DNA from 2 places in the Desulfotomaculum defluvii genome. Region 1 is predicted to be linked to the other one. Evidence: riboswitches for the same ligand, from Rfam matches in the RefSeq annotation. Region 1 holds a riboswitch; the other holds the start of a gene.
The links. Region 1 has a riboswitch for cyclic di-AMP ahead of ACYQ03_RS02245 (CAP domain-containing protein). Riboswitches for the same ligand answer to the same signal wherever they lie in the genome.

Region 1 (3,415 bases):
CATAACTCAAAATACTTTATTGAGGCCGTAAAAATTGCCCGCACCTTTGAAAAAAGTAGGGATGATTTAGTGATTTTTGCCGGTGCCTGCCAGTCTTGTTATGAAGCTGTCTTAAGTGCTGGTGCCAATTTTGCAAGTTCACCAAAACGGGTATTGATTCATGCCTTTGATCCGGTGTTTGTGGTAGAAAAGATAGCATATACATCAATTCATGATCCAATTGCCATTCGGGATATTATTAAAAGTACCATTACTGGCTTTGATGGTATAGGTGGTGTAGAAACTAGAGGAAAACATCGATTAGGCGTACCTAGAACGGAATATTAAAACCATAGTACCCCTTCCTAAAGTCTAGCATATGATGATCTAGGACATTTTAGGGAGGGATTTCCTTTATGGTAAACTTTTTGAAAGCCGTTGAAAAAGCCAAATGGCGTTTACTAGGTATTAAAAATGTTGTTGGTGTTGGTGTGGGCTATAAACATGTGGGTTTGGAAAGAACGGAACAAAAGGCAATTATTATCTTTGTATCGAAAAAAGAAGGTGCTGAAACTTTAAGTCGTGAGGAACTAGTACCCTATAAAATTAATGGTTTAGAGACAGATGTTATTGAAGTTGGAGAAATACGTTTTTTGGAAGATGATAGAAAAAAGCATGTTAGACCAGCCCGCCCTGGTCTAAGTCTGGGGCACTATCGAGTTACGGCCGGCACCTTTGGAGCAGTGGTAAGGGATCGCACCACTGGTGAACCACTTATCCTTTCGAACAACCATATTTTAGCCAATGCTACGGATGGTAAAGATGGTCGGTCTGCTCCGGGAGACCTAATTTTACAACCTGGTGAATATGACGGTGGAACAAAGAATGACCGAATAGCAACACTATTAAGATATATTCCGATCCAAAAGGGAGAAGCACCTGCTACTTGCCCCATAGCCAATGGGGCATCCCGTATTGCAAACATGTTTGTTCACGCCATCCGGCCCAATTACGATTTGAAATTTTTTAAAAGAGAAGGGGTTGCAAACCATGTGGATTGTGCAGTTGCCCGACCCCTGAATCCAGATATGATTAACGATGATATTATTGGCTTTGGAAAGATACAAGGTGTTGCAGAGGCTAAACCTGGTATGAAGGTATTTAAGAGTGGCAGAACAACAGGAATCACCTCTGGGGTAGTTACTGCCATAGGTACCACGATGCAAGTTAAAATGGATGATAATAATAATGCTTATTTCAGTAACCAAGTAATTTGTGATATGAAATCTCAGGGCGGAGATAGCGGCTCCTTAGTACTTACTGAAGGGAACAGAGCAGTTGGTTTATTGTTCGCAGGGTCCGACCGAGTAACTGTCTTCAATCATATTCAGATGGTGTTAGATAAACTAAATGTTGAGTTTTAGGAAGGAAAGCCCCGCGACGAAGAACGTGGGGCTTTTGTTTCGTGTAAAAAAATGGTATATATGTTTTAAAATGAGTTTACAACCAAAAAAATGTTTGTACACATCTTCTAGCTAATTAAATAATTTATTACCAGGTATTACGACTTTTGTAAAATCAGGTATTTTTATGTATTATTTAGGACAGGCACAGATGCCATGTAACAGAAATGCCGAATCCCTTGAGGTACGGAGGAACCGTTTATGGGGGTGAATCCTTTTAGGTAGGGTTTTCCTTGCCCGAACCCGTCAGCTAACTCCGGAGGCAAAAAGGAAAGGAGAAAAGAAATGCAGTATCGCTTAAAGAATTTTTCTGTGTACCTGGTTACCGTGTTCCTATTTACCCTTATGCTGTCTCTTATGACGGCACAGTCAGCTAGGGCAGCCACCGATGACAGCCAAGAAATGGTTAGGCTGATTAATGAAGCCCGTAGTAAAGCCGGTCTTACAGCACTAATGGTAGACCAGCAGCTTTCACTGCAAGCTGCCAAGAATCTTGAATACTACCAAAGAACCGGTCAGAGTCCCAGTTCAACCATGTTGCTAGATATTGCTAAAAGCGGTGGTTATAGTACCATTGGACAAACTATTGTACGTAGTAATGATGTTGCAACCATGGTGCAAAAGCAGTTAGTATATTATGGCAGCCGCTCAATTTTAAATGCAAAATATAACAGAATTGGGTTAGCTTTTATGGATACTAGCAGTGGTAAGATCTGTGTTCAATTGTTAGGTTATAAACCCATAACTGAACCTATTGAGAAACCAGAGCAACCAGTTCCCCAACCGGAGCCAACTCCTCAGCCTGAGCCGGCGGCTCCACAGCCAGAGCCAGAGCCACAACCAGAGCCACAGCCAGTACCCCAGGAACCTACTTCCTTTATGAATGATTTCCAAAAGCAAGTAGTGAACCTAGTAAATGCTGAACGGGCTAAGTATGGATTGCAGCCTCTGGTAGCTAAAGAAGACTTGACTAAAGTTGCTCAGGCAAAAGCACAGGATATGTACCAGAGCAGGTATTTTTCCCACACTTCTCCTAATTATGGCTCTCCCTTTGATATGATGCGCAAATTTGGTATCAGCTACCTAGCAGCTGGGGAGAATATTGCTATGGGTCAAAAAACCCCGGAGCAAGTTATGCAGGACTGGATGAATAGCTCAGGTCACCGTGCCAATATATTAAATGCTAAATACAATGAAATCGGTGTAGGCGTATATCAAAGCTATAGTGGCTATGGTTATATCTGGGTTCAGGAATTTGCTCGACGGTAATTGTCTATATAAAAACTAATTAGATAATTGGACAACAAAATAGCCTGTACAATGCCTTGTTCCATAAAAGGGAAACGGGAGGAAAAATTTCCTCCCGTTTTTTTGCATTTTCTTAAGGATTGACCACAATTTCAGCACATTTCTCCAGACAATCCAATATATATATTAAGGAGATACCTTGAAAGGAGGCTAAGATTGATGATCATGAGAAAAAGACCCAAGCTAAAGTTCCGACAGAATAATGATGAAAACCAAAATCAACAGTTTGAGACAGAAAGGATCAGGGTCAAGCAGCTCATTGGAGAAAACACTGAACAAAATATTATCCGAGCTACCGTTAAACTACCCTATGGTTACCCGGATATTGAAGAGACTCTTTCCATCGACACAAGAGTAAGATTAAAAAAAGCTGAAGTTATCCCCAATAAGGTCATCGTAGAAGGAAAACTGCGTTTCAGAGTTTTATACACCGCCTTTGAAAAGGATCAGTCTGTTCACTCATTCGATGAAGAGATTGAGTTCACTGATTTTGTTGAGGTGGAAGGTGCTCGGCCGGGTATGGATGCGGAAATTGAATTTGTGGTTGAGGACTTTAGCCTAAAACTAACTCGTGAATGCGAATATGAACTTGTGGCTGTGCTTCAGATTACTGCCAAGGTTACCGAGGATCGTGAAGTTGATGCAGTTATCGAATGTCCCAATGG
Region 2 (3,415 bases), on a different contig from region 1:
GATTGCTCCGTCATTCCAACAGAGTGGGGCTTACCTCCTACCTTTACTTTACTATCACTGGCCAGGAGGTTATCCAAACATTTAATCAAAACAGATGTCTGACCCTAGATAACAGATAAGGAGAAACAATGAACAATTATAAAATGCTAATTCAATATGATGGTGGACGTTATAAGGGCTGGCAAAGGCTCAAGAATGGAGAAAATACAATTCAGGGGAAAATAGAAAGTGTATTAGCGGAGATGGTGGGCAGAGAAATCGAGATTACTGGCTGTAGCAGAACTGATGCTGGTGTACATGCCCTTGCACAAATTGCCAATTTTAAAATCAATGAGAATCTGTCGGAATCTGAGGTCAAAAACTATTTAAATAGATATTTACCCCGGGATATTAGCATTAGGGAGGTAACTATAGTTCCTGAGAACTTTCATGCCCGATATCATGCCAAGGGTAAAACCTACTTATATAGGATCTGGAACGAGGAATACCCCAATCCTTTCATGCGAAAGTATAGTATGCATATCGAGAAAAAGCTGAATACCATCCGCATGAAAAAAGCAGGTCAATATTTTATTGGCGTACATGATTTTACTGCCTTTTCCAATGCCAAGTCTAAGAAGAAGTCAATGGTACGTGAAATATATTCTATTGATTTAGATGAAGATGCCGGTTTAATTGAAATTAGAGTGTGTGGTAATGGATTCCTTTATAATATGGTTAGAAAGATTGTTGGATCCTTAATAGAAGTTGGGTTGGATAAAATCAATGCAGAAGATATACTCAAAATCTTAGATGCAAAAGAACGGAATCAAACTGGTGGCATTGCCGATGCAAGTGGGCTGTTCCTGGAGAAGATTGATTATTAAGGCTTATTCAATATGAATCAGTAGTAAAACCCCTAAAATCAGTACCATTTGCAGATGTCTACGTCGAAAAGTTTTGTAAGATAGCATAACTGAAGCAATACAGATGGCTAGTAACATCAACCAAAGCAAATAGCCCCAACTAGTTTCTGCCAATATTGACAAACGGTTACTCTGTCCCATAACTGGTATAAGGAGGTTTGTGGTGGCTAGGGTACCATGTAGGAATAATGCAGTTAATGCAGTCCAGCCGAAGTATTTGTGATTTTTCTTAAAAAATAACATGAGTTGGTTGTCTATTTTTCCCTTGCTAGAAAACTTCGCTAAACAAGCACTTAATAAAATAAGTCCAAGCCAACCTGTTAACTCAATTACTCCACCCATAGTTATCCCTTCCTTTTATTAGTTTTACCCTTGGTTATTTGGCAGCCAACACTGCGAATTGGAGGCCACAACTTATTTATAATATATATATTCGGTATTTTAAAAAATAGGAGTCCTTTATCCTGAAGGAAGCTCGATCTACCAAGAGCAGATAAATAAGGGAGTTCCTTACAGATGAAGAAACTCCCTTAAATATTAAATTCTGGTTAATAGGAAAAGGTAAAACTATCCCGCACCATACTTACCGGACGGGCTTGGAGAAATTTATTGGGTACCCAAGACTCAAAGAAATAGAGGGCTCCTTTGGTGGGGTCTACCCCGCTTAAGGCTTCTTTGGCCGCCCGTATGGCATCCGGTGAAGCCTTCACATTGATCCAGCCGTTTAACACTGGTTCAAATTGATAATGACCATTTTCTACCTGGTAAACAACTTTGGCTATGCTGTTGGGGAACAGGTTACTTTTTACTCTATTTAAAACCACTGCACCCACAGCTACCTTTGTGAGATAAGATTCCGAGTCTGCTTCAGCGGTGATTAAGCGGGCCAGAAGGTCCAAATCTCCGGCGGAGAATTTAGTGCCAGCTCGGTCAATTGAAGAACCTCTACTTACTGTTCCCTGGACTACGGGTATCCTCAATACCTGGCCAGGGTAAATGGTAGTAGAGCTAGACAGCTTGTTTGCACGTAAAATCTCCTGGTAGGGCAGGTTCAATCTTTTTCCGATAAGAAAAAGGCTGTCCCCCTTTTGTACTGTATATGTTTGGTCGGGGACTTGCAGCTTCTGGCCGGGATAAAGCATATCACTTTTTAATTGATTAGTTGATTTTAATTTATCTACCTGGGTACCGTAATGTTGAGCGATGAGATAAAGGGTATCACCCTGAGCCACGGTATGTTCGGCAGCTGTAGCAAAGGTAGTGGCAAAGGCCAAGGAACCGAATAAGGTTAAAGAAAGCAAAATTCTACGCAAAAACAAATAATACACCCTCCTTTGGCCTGCGGGGTTAGTTGACGGGCTTGGGTTGAGGGTCCCCATCCTGAATCTGCTATAAGCCACCTCCATCAATAGGACTCGCCCCAGAATTTGATCCCCCGTGTTCCAAAAAAAGAAACTTCGGCCATATTTTTTATTACTTACATTAATTCGTATCTAAAACCATTATTTGAGGGGGTAAATACCATGGTAAGTATTAGCAGTTTCTTTAGTGCAGTAACCTCCAAACAGGGCTTTTGAATAGTCCTGTTTGGTGTGGTCGTTAAACTAAATAAAATTTTATGAGGAAACTAGAATACCTTAAAAATGTCTAAGATTTTACGTATAATAATTTAAAAAATGTATAAAAAAGGAGTTTCCTATGTTTAAATTTAAAAAAATATTTATTTGCCTGCTTTTAATCATGACTCTTATGGGGTGCCAGAATAACGAGAATAAAGTAATTTCTCAAACCCAAGGTGATCCCCAGCCACAGGCTGCTCAGACCTCTGAGACTGTTGATCCATCAATAAACAACGTCTTTGATCCATTGAAGACAAAAGTAGGAGATAGTGTAGCTGGTTTGAAAGTAAAGGCTATTACATACAATAAGGATTATCCTAGCAAAGATTATCCTGCAGAGGTTGAATTCAGTGGTAAAATTCAACTAACTGGTAATCTAATTTACCATGATGAAAAGGATGAATTTTTACCAGATTGTCTTACCTTCGATGTTAGTGAGGAAAGTATAAAGAATATTCCTAGGCTAACTTACGATGAAAGAAAATACTGGTTTGCCTTTAGTGACCAAGATAAGGCAGCAGAAATTTTGGGTAAGAAAAATATAAATAATTTAACCATTATTGTTAATGATTACAAGGTTTGGTATGCCCACACAGAAGTATGTGATCTAGCAAATATTGTCGAAGTAATAAAAAAGTAATGACTTACCACCCAAGTGTTGATTCCAAGTATGTTTATGAAAGGCTCCGGTTTTCAACTGGGGTCGTTTATTTGATCAAGCTAAAGGCTTAAATTTAAAAGCTATAAAGAAAGGGAGTATCGCTTTATGATATGCTCCCCCTATGGTAGACAGGTTAAATAATAAAAACCTTCTACTGTGGGGGGAGACATAAGTAATTGGCGACTCTCTTTTTTCTTGTATACCACCTTGTAAATATGGAGGACATGAAG

Region 2: another riboswitch for cyclic di-AMP. It lies ahead of ACYQ03_RS00485 (cell wall hydrolase); the one in region 1 lies ahead of ACYQ03_RS02245 (CAP domain-containing protein).

The regions. Positions count from the first base shown of each region.
Region 1 covers NZ_BAAHYV010000004.1:105,368-108,782, forward strand. The annotation lists gene yabG (sporulation peptidase YabG) at 1-327, shown strand, start outside; gene ACYQ03_RS02240 (chymotrypsin family serine protease) at 396-1,403, shown strand; cyclic di-AMP (ydaO/yuaA leader) riboswitch at 1,601-1,722, shown strand; gene ACYQ03_RS02245 (CAP domain-containing protein) at 1,728-2,711, shown strand; gene ACYQ03_RS02250 (DUF3794 and LysM peptidoglycan-binding domain-containing protein) at 2,910-3,415, shown strand, end outside.
Region 2 covers NZ_BAAHYV010000001.1:101,871-105,285, reverse strand. The annotation lists gene ACYQ03_RS00500 (GMC family oxidoreductase N-terminal domain-containing protein) at 1-102, shown strand, start outside; gene truA (tRNA pseudouridine(38-40) synthase TruA) at 129-866, shown strand; gene ACYQ03_RS00490 (iron reductase) at 870-1,247, opposite strand; gene ACYQ03_RS00485 (cell wall hydrolase) at 1,454-2,224, opposite strand; cyclic di-AMP (ydaO/yuaA leader) riboswitch at 2,226-2,378, opposite strand; gene ACYQ03_RS00480 (hypothetical protein) at 2,604-3,164, shown strand.